3 regions of the Streptomyces sp. NPDC020747 genome follow, and region 1 is predicted to be linked to each of the others. Evidence: riboswitches for the same ligand, from Rfam matches in the RefSeq annotation. Region 1 holds a riboswitch; each other region holds the start of a gene.

Region 1 (4,049 bases):
CCCGCATCGCCCGCAACACCCAGTTGCTGATCCAGCAGGAGTCCGGCACGACCCGGGTGATCGACCCGTGGGGCGGCAGCGCGTACATCGAGAAGCTGACGTACGACCTCGCGCGCCGGGCCTGGCAGCACATCGAGGAGGTCGAGGCGGCGGGCGGTATGGCCAAGGCCATCGACGCGGGCATCCCCAAGCTGCGCATCGAGGAGGCCGCGGCCCGTACCCAGGCCCGTATCGACTCCGGGCGCCAGCCGGTGATCGGCGTGAACAAGTACCGCGTCGAGACCGACGAGCAGATCGACGTCCTCAAGGTCGACAACTCCTCCGTACGGACCCAGCAGATCGAGAAGCTGCGGCGGCTGCGCGCGGAGCGCGACGAGCGGGCCTGCCAGGACTCGCTGGACGCGCTGACCCGGGCGGCGGGCGGTGAGGGCAACCTGCTGGAGCTGGCCGTGAACGCGGCCCGCGCGAAGGCCACGGTCGGCGAGATCTCCGACGCCCTGGAGAAGGTGTACGGGCGGCACTCGAGCCAGATCCGTACGATCTCCGGTGTGTACCGCACCGAAGCCGGCGAGTCCCCGTCCGTCGAGCGCACCCGCACGCTGGTGAACGCCTTCGAGGAGGCCGAGGGCCGCCGCCCGCGCATCCTGGTCGCCAAAATGGGCCAGGACGGCCACGACCGCGGCCAGAAGGTGATCGCGACCGCCTTCGCCGACCTCGGCTTCGATGTCGATGTCGGCCCGCTGTTCCAGACGCCGGGCGAGGTGGCCCGCCAGGCCGTCGAGGCGGACGTGCACATCGTCGGGGTGTCCTCGCTGGCCGCCGGGCACCTGACCCTCGTACCGGCGCTCAGGGAGTCGCTCGCGGAGGAGGGGCGCGAGGACATCATGGTCGTGGTCGGCGGGGTGATTCCGCCGCAGGACGTGCCCACGCTGATCGAGATGGGCGCGGCGGCCGTCTTCCCGCCCGGGACGGTGATCCCGGACGCGGCGTACGACCTGGTCGAGCGCCTGGCCACCGACCTCGGCCACGAACTCTGAGCCCCATGGCGATCGACCTCGACACCTATGTGAAGGGCGTGCTCGACGGGAAGCGGGCGCTGGTGGCGCGGGCCATCACACTCGTCGAGTCGACGAGGCCCCAACACCGGGCGATGGCGCAGGAGTTGCTGACCGAGCTGCTGCCGCACAGCGGGAAGGCGCGGCGGATCGGCATCAGCGGTGTGCCGGGCGTGGGCAAGTCGACGTTCATCGACGCGTTCGGGACGCTGCTCACCTCGCTCGGGTACCGGGTCGCGGTGCTCGCCGTCGACCCGTCGTCGACCCGGACGGGCGGGTCCATCCTGGGCGACAAGACGCGTATGGAACGCCTGGCAGTCGATCCGGCGGCCTTCATCCGGCCCTCCCCCACCGCGGGCACGCTCGGCGGAGTCGCGAAGGCGACCCGGGAGTCGATCGTGGTGATGGAGGCGGCCGGTTACGACGTCGTACTCGTGGAGACGGTCGGCGTCGGCCAGTCCGAGACCGCGGTCGCGAACATGGTCGACTCCTTCCTGCTCCTCACCCTCGCCCGCACCGGGGACCAGTTGCAGGGCATCAAGAAGGGTGTCCTGGAGCTGGCCGACGTGATCGCCGTCAACAAGGCGGACGGGCCGCACGAGCGCGATGCCCGGGGCGCGGCAAGGGAGTTGGCGGGCGCGCTGCGGCTGATGCATCCCGCCGACGCCGCCTGGACGCCACCGGTGCTGAGTTGCAGCGCCCGTGAGTCGACCGGCCTGGACACGGTCTGGGAGCGCCTCGAACAGCACCGTACGCTCCTCGACTCCGCGGGCCGCCTCGCCGCCAAACGCCGTGACCAGCAGGTCGACTGGACCTGGACGATGGTGCGCGACGAGCTTCTGGGCCGACTGCACGCCGACCCTGCCGTACGCGCCCTCGCGCCGGACCTCGAACGGCAGGTACGAGAGGGCGAGTTGACGGCGACACTGGCGGCCGAACGAATCCTGAGGGCATTCGGACCCCGGCCGGACTGAGCCGCCTCAGGGGCGCGGGGCTGTACCGATTTGCGGCTCCGCCGCGGGGCGCGATCAGCCGCCACCGGCCGGCATCTAAAAAATCGACGCGTCCGACCCCCAACCCTTAGGCTGGCCCGCGTAGCTGGTTCGCCCCGTCCGCCAGGCGGGATGCGTCGCAAGAGGGAACCCGGTGGGAATCCGGGACTGCCCCGCAGCGGTGAGCGGGAACGACCGCCGTCATACGCACTGGGCCCCATGAAGCGGGGCTTGGGAAGCGACGGCCAGTAGGTGTCCTCCGTACGGAGGGTGTGCCCGCGAGTCCGAAGACCTGCCAACTGCCCGCGCGCAAACCACTTGTGCGCGGACACCCCGGTGACCTCGTGGGCAGGTCGGCGTACATGTCCGGCGGACGATCGCGCCTTGCCGCGCGAGATGCTTCCGCCGGGTTCGTCACCCCCTTCGCGCTCACGTCCGTCCCGGGATCTCAGGGAGACATCTCGCGAAGGAGAGTTCCGTGACATCGAAGTCCGCAGCCGCGGCGGCACGGGCCACCGTGTACGGCTACCCCCGTCAGGGCAGGGGCCGGGAACTGAAGAAGGCGATCGAGGGGTACTGGAAGGTCCGCGTCGACGCCGACGCCCTCCGGGCCACCGCCGCCGAACTGCGCCGCGCCAACTGGCGGCAGCTGGCCGAGGCCGGCATCCACGAAGTGCCCACCGGCGACTTCTCGTACTACGACCATGTCCTGGACACCAGCGTCATGGTCGGCGCGATCCCCGCCCGCCACCGCGCCGCGGTCGAGGCCGACGCGCTCGACGGCTACTTCGCGATGGCCCGCGGCACCCAGGACGTGGCGCCGCTGGAGATGACGAAGTGGTTCGACACCAACTACCACTATCTGGTCCCGGAGTTGGGCCCGGACACCGTCTTCACGGCCGACTCCGCCAAGCAGGTCGCCGAGCTCCGCGAAGCCCTCGCGCTCGGCCTCACCGCCCGGCCGGTCCTCGTCGGCCCCGTCACCTATCTCCTGCTCGCCAAGCCCGCACCCGGTGTGGCCGCCGACTTCGACCCGCTGACCCTGCTCGACCGGCTGCTGCCCGTGTACGCCGAGGTCCTCTCCGACCTGCGGGCGGCGGGCGCGGAGTGGGTGCAGCTCGACGAACCGGCCCTGGTCCAGGACCGTACGCCCGCCGAACTCAACGCCGCCACCCGCGCCTACCGCGATCTCGGCGCGCTCACCGACCGTCCGAAGCTGCTGGTCGCCTCCTACTTCGACCGGCTCGGCGACGCGCTGCCGGTGCTGGCCAAGGCGCCGGTGGAGGGCCTCGCCCTCGACTTCACCGAGGCGGCAGCCGCCAACCTCGACGCGCTCGCCGCCGTGGGCGGACTGCCCGGCAAGCGCCTGATCGCGGGCGTGGTCAACGGCCGCAACATCTGGGTCAACGACCTGTCGGCGTCGCTCGCCACGCTCGGCACCCTGCTCGGGCTGGCCGACCGGGTCGACGTGGCCGCGTCCTGCTCACTGCTCCACGTGCCGCTCGACGCCACCGCCGAACGGGACATCGAGCCGCAGATCCTGCGCTGGCTCGCCTTCGCCCGGCAGAAGACGGCCGAGACCGTCACCCTCGCCAAGGGTCTCGCCCAGGGCACGGGTTCGATCACCGGCGAACTCGCCGCCAACCGGGCCGCCCTGGCCTCCCGCGCGAACTCGCCCATCACCCGCGACCCCGCTGTGCGCGCGCGGGTCGGTGCGGTCACGGACGCCGACGCCCGCCGCTCCCAGCCGTACGGCGAACGCACCGCCGCCCAGCGCGCCCACCTCGGCCTGCCGCTGCTGCCGACCACCACCATCGGCTCCTTCCCGCAGACCGCCGAACTGCGCGTCGCCCGCGCCGACCTGCGCGCCCGGCGCATCGACACGGCCGGCTACGAGGAGCGCATCAGGGCCGAGATCCAGGAGGTGATCTCGTTCCAGGAGAAGGCCGGCCTGGACGTCCTCGTGCACGGCGAGGCCGAACGCAACGACATGGTCCAGTAC
Region 2 (4,049 bases), on a different contig from region 1:
CGCCGTCCAGGTTGTTCTCCGTGTAGCCGTGGCCGACCGGGCCCGCTCCGGCGTGGGCCGGGTCGAGATGCGCGGCCAGGTACTCGTGCGGGGTGCACAGCCGGCGCCGTTCGTCGGCCGTCACCGTCCGTGCCGAGGCCGCGTGCCTCTTCAGGATCGCCGAGAGCACCTCGCTCTTGGGGTCGTCGCCGGAGTTCAGCGCCTTCGCGTAGGCGGCCGCGTCCGTGGCCGGGACCGACAGCAGTTTGCGGGAGCCGACGGCGAAGTCGCCCAGCGCGGGCGACAGACAGCCGCCGGGTATGTCGTCGTGGTTGCCGACCGTGGAGTACCAGGGGATGCCGAGCCCCGGGCTGGTCACGGGCCGGATCGCCGCGTCGAGGAAGCCGGGGATGCGGGGCAGCCCGCGCCGCTTGTCCAGGTCGCGCAGGGCCGCGTCGTCCGGGTGCCAGAAGAGCGGCAGGCCGGAGTTCTGGACGCCCTCGTACACCGACGGATCCCCGGTGTTGGGAGTGATCCGGCCGCCGCTCATCAGCGTGAGGAACCACTCCAGTTCGACCGCGGAGTTGTTGTCGACGTTGTCGCCCGTCGTCATCACGAACCCGGGCGCGAGGCCGGTGTGCGGGCCCTGGCCGAGCGCGTTCACCTGCTCCACGAGCGCGACCGCCCCCGCCACCGTCAGCGCCTCCTGGGCCCGCCACGCGGCGGGCCCGCGCGACCGCAGGAACTCGGTGCGCAGCGGGTTCTGCACGTCGGTGAGGTGCAGGTCGGTGAACTGCACGAAGCACGCGAGCGGTGTGCGCCGGTCCTGGCGGCCGGTGGCGGCAGGCGCGAGTTCTCCGCGTACGACCATGGGCCAGCCGGGGCCCGATACGAGCCGTCGGTAGGTGTCGGCGTGCGCGCGGCCGCCGAGGCGGGCCGTCGTCTCCAGGGTGGTCGCCGCGTACGGGGCCGCGCGGCGCGGCGGCCGTCGGATGGCGAGTGGCGGGTGTGGGGCGGCCCTCCCGGCGGCGGGCTGCACGGAGGGGGCCGGGCGCTGCCGCGGGAAGACGGCCGCCACTCCTCCGGTGGCTCCCGCGGCGACGGCACCGGACGCGACGGCACCGGACGCGAGCAGAAAGTGACGACGGTTGATCGAGGATGCGGACGGGGGTGGGGACGGTGGCGGGGACGTGGGTGTGGACGAGGGCGGGGGAGCGGATGCGGTCCCCGCCGTTTCGGTCCCGGTCATGGGGCGGCCCTCCGTGCCTCCGAGAGACTGACTGAGCGGAACCACTCATTCAGGCCGCGGGGGCCGGGGCGTGGGCAGGGGTGTGGCGCAGCCGTGAACACCGCCGGAACAGGCGGGACGGCCGATGGGGCCCCGTACTGCCGGTCTGCCCACGGGTCCGAGCGCAGGTCCGCCCGCCAGTGGGCCCGCAGGTCCGCAGGTCCGCCCACCGGGCCGCGACACCCGCCGTGATAGCTTGCCAAGGCCAGTCGAACCCATGTACGTGGGTCAGGGAATCCGGTGGGAATCCGGAGCTGACGCGCAGCGGTGAGGGTGACGGGCGGGGCATCGGCCACTGGACCGGAACGACGGTCCGGGAAGGCGCCTCGTCCGGGTGACCCCGAGTCCGAAGACCTGCTGGCGGCCTCCGCGGTCACGCGCCGACGGGGGAGCACCGTACGACCGGGCTCCGCGTTCGAGCCCTCGACGCCTGAGGAACTCCCGTGCCCGTCGCACGTCTTGCCCGTCCCGCTGCCCTCGCCCTGTCCGGGGCCCTCCTGCTGACCGGCTGCGGTTCGGGAGACTCGGGGGACTCGTCGTCCGACACGGACTCCGGGGCCGCCGTCACCCTCGACAACTGCGGACAGACCGTACGCGTCGAGTCCCCGCCCCGGCGGGCCGTCTCCCTCAACCAGGGCACCACCGAGATCATGCTCTCGCTCGGCCTCGCCGACCGCATGGCCGGCACCGCCACCTGGACCGACCCGGTGATGAAGGGCCTGGAGAAGGCGAACGCGAAGGTGAAGCGGATCGCCGACAACAACCCCTCCTTCGAACGGGTCCTGGACGCCGACCCCGACTTCGTCGCCGCCTCGTTCGTGTCGACGCTCGGCAAGGGCGGAGTGGCCACCCGGGAGCAGTTCGAGAAGCTCGGCGTGCCCACCTACGTCTCGCCCTCCGACTGCGTCGGCAAGGACAACGCCTCGGGCGGCGACGGAGCGCGGAAGAAGGCCCTCGGTATCGACGCCATCTACGGCGAAGTGCGCGACCTGGCCGAGGTGTTCGGCGTCGAGAAGCGCGGCGAGCGACTCGTCGCCGACCTCAAGCAGCGCACGAAGAAGGCCACTTCGGGGATCGACGCATCCGATGTCACTCTCCTGTACTGGTTCGCCAACTCCGACTCGCCCTACATGGCGGGCTGTTGCGGCGCGCCCGGTGTCATCACCCGGACCCTCGGCGCGAAGAACGTCTTCGACGACACGCACGAGGAGTGGCCCCAGATCAACTGGGAGACCGTCGCCGACCGCGACCCCGACGTGCTCGTCATCGGCGACCTCACGCGCAAGTCGCAGACCGCCGAGTCCGCGAAGAAGAAGATCGAGTTCCTGGAGTCCGACCCGGTCACCAAGAACATGACCGCCGTCAAGAAGAAGCGCTACGTCCTGCTCAGCGGGCAGGCGATGAACCCGACCATCCGCACGATCGAGGGCGTCGAGCAAGTCGCCGCCGCCCTGCGGGAGTTCGGGCTCGCCGGGTGACACGGCCGCGCCTGGGACTGCTCATCGCCGCGGGCGTCGCCCTGCTCCTCCTGTCCGTCGCCGTCGCGATCACCATCGGTCCCGCGGACATCCGGGTCGGCGACGTCTGGTCCGTGGTCGCGTCCCATCTCGGCTGGGGCAGCTCGGAGTTGACCCCGATCCGGGAGGGGATCGTCTGGGAGCTGCGGCTGCCGCGTACCCTCCTGGCGGCCGTGTGCGGGGCTGGACTCGCCGTGTGCGGCGCCGTGATGCAGTCCCTGCTGCGCAACCCGCTCGCCGACCCGTTCGTCCTCGGGGTGTCCTCGGGCGCCTCGACCGGCGCCGTGATCGTGGTCGTCCTGGGGGTCGGCGGGGGCCTGGTCTCGGTCTCCGCGGGCGCGTTCCTCGGCGCGGTGCTGTCGTTCGGGCTCGTCCTGCTGCTCAGCCACACGCTGGGCGGGGCGACGGACCGGGTGGTGCTGAGCGGGGTCGCCGCGATGCAGCTCTTCTCCGCGCTCACCTCCTTCGTCGTGATGACCGCCGCCGACGCCGAGACCACCCGCGGGGTGCTGTTCTGGCTGCTCGGTTCGCTGAGCGGGGTCGGCTGGACCGACGTCTGGGTGTGCTTCGCGGTCCTCGCGGTGACACTGCTGGTGTGCCTCGGGTACGCGAGGACGCTCGACGCGTTCGCCTTCGGCCAGGACGCCGCCGCGACGCTCGGGGTGTCGGTGGCCCGTACGCGGCTCGTGCTGCTGTGTGCCACGGCGTTGCTGACCGCCGCGCTCGTCAGTTCGGCGGGTGCGATCGGCTTCGTCGGTCTCGTACTCCCGCATGCGGCAAGGGCGTTGGTGGGGTCCGGGCACGCCCGGCTGCTCCCGGTCACCGCCCTCGCCGGAGCGGTGTTCCTGGTGTGGGTGGACACGCTGGCCCGTACCGTCCTCGATCCCCAGGAGGTACCGGTGGGCGTGGTGACCTCGCTGATCGGCGTACCGGTGTTCGTGCTGGTGCTGTACCGGACGCGGAGGGCGTGATGACGGCGGAGGACATCAAGAGCGCCGGGCACCCGCGCGCGACAGCGGGAACCGACCACGCGCCGGCGGCACCGGGAACCGAGCGCGCGCAGGCGGTGCGGGGGACCGGGCATACGCGGGCGGCACGAGGAGAGGGTCTCAGCGCCGACCGCGTCTCGCGCACCGCCGACGGCCGGGTGATCCTCGACGGCGTCAGCATCACCCCGGCCCCCGGCACCACCGTCGGACTTCTGGGCCCGAACGGCTCCGGCAAGTCCACCCTCCTGCGTCTGCTCGCCGGCGTCCTCGCTCCGG
Region 3 (4,049 bases), on a different contig from region 1:
GAACGTCAACTGGTCGAGCGCGAAGAGCAAAGGCGCCAAGTTCGTCTATGTGAAGGCCACCGAGTCGCACACGTACCGCAACCCGTACTACAACCAGCAGTACAACGGGGCGCGCGGCGCGGGCATCGTCCGCGGGGCGTACCACTTCGCACTGCCGCACAAGTCCTCGGGGACGAAGCAGGCCGCGTACTTCGTGCGCAACGGCGGCGGCTGGCGGGCGGACGGCTGGACGCTGCCGCCCGCGCTGGACATCGAGTACAACCCGTACGGCAAGAAGAAGTGCTACGGCCTGAGCAAGACCGGGATGGTCAGCTGGATCAAGGCCTTCAGCAACGAGGTGAGGCGGCAGACCGGCCGTCGGCCGGTGATCTACACCAACTACAACTGGTGGAAGATGTGCACGGGCAACAGCGCCGCGTTCGCCGCGAACCATCCGCTGTGGCTGGCCCGCTACAGCTCGACGGCGGGGTCGCTGCCGTCCGGCTGGAACTTCTGGACCTTCTGGCAGTACGACAACGGCGGCAGCCTGCCGGGTGACCAGAATCTCTTCAACGGATCCCTGAATCAGCTCAGGGCGTTCGCGAGGGGACGGTAGAGGTAGCGGACCACTGAATTCCGCCTCTGTTCGAGGGCTCCCGCCGCCACTCCGACACAAGCGGAATGCCGGCACCTTCATCGGGCCACCCTGTCGCCCTCCCCAGTTCATCTTCCGTTCATCCAGGTTGCCTACGGTCCCTGTGCCACTGACGTCCAAGAGAAGCCTGGGTAAATGGAACACATCACGCTCCTCCTCGGAATCGTGATCGTTACCGCTCTCGTGTTCGATTTCACGAACGGTTTCCACGACACAGCCAACGCGATGGCGACGACCATCTCGACCGGTGCCCTGAAGCCCAAGACGGCGGTGGCCATGTCCGCCGTGCTGAACCTCGTCGGTGCGTTCCTCTCCGTGGAGGTCGCCAAGACGATCTCCGGCGGCATCATCAACGAAGAGGGCATCCGCACCGAAGTGATCTTCGCGGCGCTCGTCGGCGCCATCCTGTGGAATCTGCTGACCTGGCTCCTGGGTCTGCCCTCCAGTTCCTCCCACGCACTGTTCGGCGGCCTGATCGGCGCCGCGGTCATGTCGGCCGGCTGGTCGTCGGTGAACGGTTCGACCGTCGTCACCAAGGTCCTGCTCCCCGCGATCGCCGCGCCGCTGGTGGCCGGACTCGCCGCAACGCTGGCCACCCGGCTGACGTACCGCATCAGCAGCAAGGCCGGCGAGCAGGCGACCTCCAAGGGCTACCGCGCGGGTCAGATCACCTCCGCGGGCCTGGTCTCGCTGGCCCACGGCACGAACGACGCGCAGAAGACCATGGGCATCATCACGCTCGCCCTGGTCACCGGCGGTGTGATCGTGCCCGGGTCGAACCCTCCCCTGTGGGTCATCGTCTCGGCCGGTATCGCCATCGCGCTCGGCACCTACCTGGGCGGCTGGCGCATCATCCGCACCATGGGCAAGGGCCTCACCGACCTCGCGCCGCCGCAGGGCTTCGCCGCCCAGACCAGTGCCGCGACGGTCATCCTGGCCTCCTCGCACCTCGGCTTCTCGCTCTCCACCACCCAGTCCTGCTCCGGCGCCGTGATGGGTTCGGGCCTCGGCCGCAAGGGCGGTGTCGTCCGCTGGTCGACCGCGACCCGGATGTTCGTCGCCTGGGGCCTCACGCTGCCCGCCGCCGGACTGGTCGGCGCGGGCGCCGAGTTCCTCACCAAGCAGGGCACCTGGGGCATCGTCCTCACCGGCGCGCTGCTGGTCGCGGGCTCGGCGGTCATCTGGGTCCTCTCCCGCCGCCAGCCGGTCACCCGCGACAACGTGAACGACGTCGAAGGCGAGCCCGCGGGCGTCGTGACCACCGCCATCGCCGCCGTCACCCCGCCGCCCGCGGGCACGGTCGCCCCGGCGGAGGACCTCAAGACCACCATCCCGGGCCCGGACGCCACCGAGCCCGCCCGCCCGGCCACGGTGTAAGGAACCCACAGAATGAAGATCGACTGGGCAGCCCTCGGCTCCGTCTTCGGAGTCAGCCTCATCGTCACCGTCGCCCTCGTGGGCCTCTTCACCCTCGGCATCGTCGGCCTCTCCAAGCGCGAGTCGGCCTCCGCCCAGGGCGGCACCGCGACCCTCGCGGTCACGGGCGCGTACGCCTGCTTCGCCGCGTGCGCAGCGGCTGTGACGTACGGCATCTATCTGATCGTCGCCTGACGCGCACGGCACCTCCGTCCCGTACGACTCCGCCCCGTCGCCCCCCGGTCGGCGGGGCGGAGTCGTGTCCGTGTGTGGGCCTCAGCACACTCTCCCGTCGCAGGTCAACAGCAAGTTGACGGGTGTTCGTGGGCGTGGTGGACTGCCGGAGCCATGTACGGCGGCAGGAGAGGAAGCCGGTGCGAATCCGGCGCGGTCCCGCCACTGTTACCGGGGATTCGACACCCCGGGAGCCAGGAACTCTCGCCGTCTGTCTCGTCGAACCAGGGCGTGGACACCCTGAGTGAGGACAAATCGCCATGCGCGGCTGCCCAAGTGCCTTTCCAGCGACGGTTGTGCCCGACCTGACGGTCGGCTGAACCGATGCGTGCCGATCGCGTCTTCGCGTACGGCGCCGCCGCCGGCCTTCTCGGTGACCTGCTGCTCGGCGATCCACGCCGGGGGCATCCGGTCGCCGCGTTCGGACGTGCCGCGGGTGCCGTGGAGCGGGTGTTGTGGCGGGACCACCGGGGGTGGGGCGCGCTGCACACCGCCGTGTGTGTGGGTGGCGCTGTATCCCTCGCCGCCCTGGCCGACCGTTCCGTACGGACCTCTCGCATCGCGTCCGTCGCGTTGACAGCCGCCGCCACCTGGTCCGTCGTCGGCGGTACGTCGCTCGGCCGGGAGGCCCGGGCCATCGGCGGGGCGCTCGCCGCCGGGGACGTCGAGGTGGCCCGGGAGCGGCTGCCGCACCTGTGCGGGCGGGATCCGCAGGCTCTGGACGCCGACGGGATCGCCCGGGCCGTCGTCGAGTCCGTCGCCGAGAACACCTCCGACGCCGTCGTGGGCGCCCTCGTGTGGGGTGCCGCGGCCGGTGTGCCGGGGCTGGTCGCGTTCCGTGCCGTGAACACGCTCGACGCGATGGTCGGGCACAGGTCGGCCAAGTACCGGCGGTACGGGTGGGCTTCCGCGCGGCTCGACGACGTCGCGGGGTGGCCGGGGGCTCGGCTCACCGCCGTCCTCGCGGCCGTCGCGGGAAGCGATCCGCGCGGGGCCGTACGCGCCTGGCGTGCCGACGCCGTCAAGCATCCGAGCCCCAACGCCGGGCCCGTGGAGGCCTCGTTCGCGGGGGCGCTCGGCGTGCGGCTGGGCGGGACGCTCTCGTACGCCGGAAGGGTCGAACACCGGCCCGTACTCAATGGTGGTGGCCGGGCCGTGGAGGTCGGGGACATCGAGCGGGCCGTACGGCTCTCGCGGCGCGTGGGTCTGCTCGCGCTCGGCGTGAGTGTCGCCGGGCGGCTCCTCGTCAGCGGCCTTCGCGCGAAGGGGCGTACGTCATGAGCCGGGGAACGAGCGGGGGAACGGGTGGCGGGCTGCTCGTCGCCGGTACCACCTCCGACGCGGGCAAGAGCGTCGTCACCGCCGGGATCTGCCGGTGGCTGGTGCGGCGCGGCGTCAAGGTCGCGCCCTTCAAGGCGCAGAACATGTCGCTCAACTCGTTCGTCACGCGGGAGGGCGCCGAGATCGGGCGGGCGCAGGCCATGCAGGCGCAGGCCGCTCGTGTGGAGCCCACCGCGCTCATGAATCCCGTGCTGCTCAAGCCCGGCAGCGACCGGAGCAGTCAGGTCGTCCTCATGGGTAAACCCGTCGGTGAGATGAGCGCCCGCGGCTATCACGGCGGGCGGCAGGAAAAGCTCCTCGGGACCGTGCTGGAGTGCCTCGCCGAGTTGCGGGGCACGTATGACGCGGTGATCTGTGAGGGGGCGGGCAGTCCCGCCGAGATCAATCTGCGGCGGACTGACATCGTGAACATGGGCATCGCGCG

What was found. Region 1 has a riboswitch for cobalamin ahead of metE (5-methyltetrahydropteroyltriglutamate--homocysteine S-methyltransferase). Riboswitches for the same ligand answer to the same signal wherever they lie in the genome.
Region 2: another riboswitch for cobalamin. It lies ahead of ACH4YP_RS21580 (ABC transporter substrate-binding protein); the one in region 1 lies ahead of metE (5-methyltetrahydropteroyltriglutamate--homocysteine S-methyltransferase).
Region 3: another riboswitch for cobalamin. It lies ahead of ACH4YP_RS32740 (cobalamin biosynthesis protein); the one in region 1 lies ahead of metE (5-methyltetrahydropteroyltriglutamate--homocysteine S-methyltransferase).

What each region holds. Positions count from the first base shown of each region.
Region 1 is NZ_JBIRTJ010000004.1:4,148-8,196, forward strand. Features, by position in the region: gene scpA (methylmalonyl-CoA mutase) at 1-1,037, shown strand, start outside; gene meaB (methylmalonyl Co-A mutase-associated GTPase MeaB) at 1,043-2,029, shown strand; cobalamin riboswitch at 2,138-2,362, shown strand; gene metE (5-methyltetrahydropteroyltriglutamate--homocysteine S-methyltransferase) at 2,526-4,049, shown strand, end outside.
Region 2 is NZ_JBIRTJ010000008.1:25,079-29,127, forward strand. Features, by position in the region: gene ACH4YP_RS21575 (TIGR03767 family metallophosphoesterase) at 1-1,228, opposite strand, end outside; cobalamin riboswitch at 1,457-1,644, shown strand; gene ACH4YP_RS21580 (ABC transporter substrate-binding protein) at 1,711-2,745, shown strand; gene ACH4YP_RS21585 (FecCD family ABC transporter permease) at 2,742-3,755, shown strand; gene ACH4YP_RS21590 (ABC transporter ATP-binding protein) at 3,755-4,049, shown strand, end outside.
Region 3 is NZ_JBIRTJ010000014.1:71,469-75,517, forward strand. Features, by position in the region: gene ACH4YP_RS32725 (lysozyme) at 1-595, shown strand, start outside; gene ACH4YP_RS32730 (anion permease) at 770-2,011, shown strand; gene ACH4YP_RS32735 (hypothetical protein) at 2,024-2,245, shown strand; cobalamin riboswitch at 2,375-2,511, shown strand; gene ACH4YP_RS32740 (cobalamin biosynthesis protein) at 2,609-3,565, shown strand; gene ACH4YP_RS32745 (cobyric acid synthase) at 3,562-4,049, shown strand, end outside.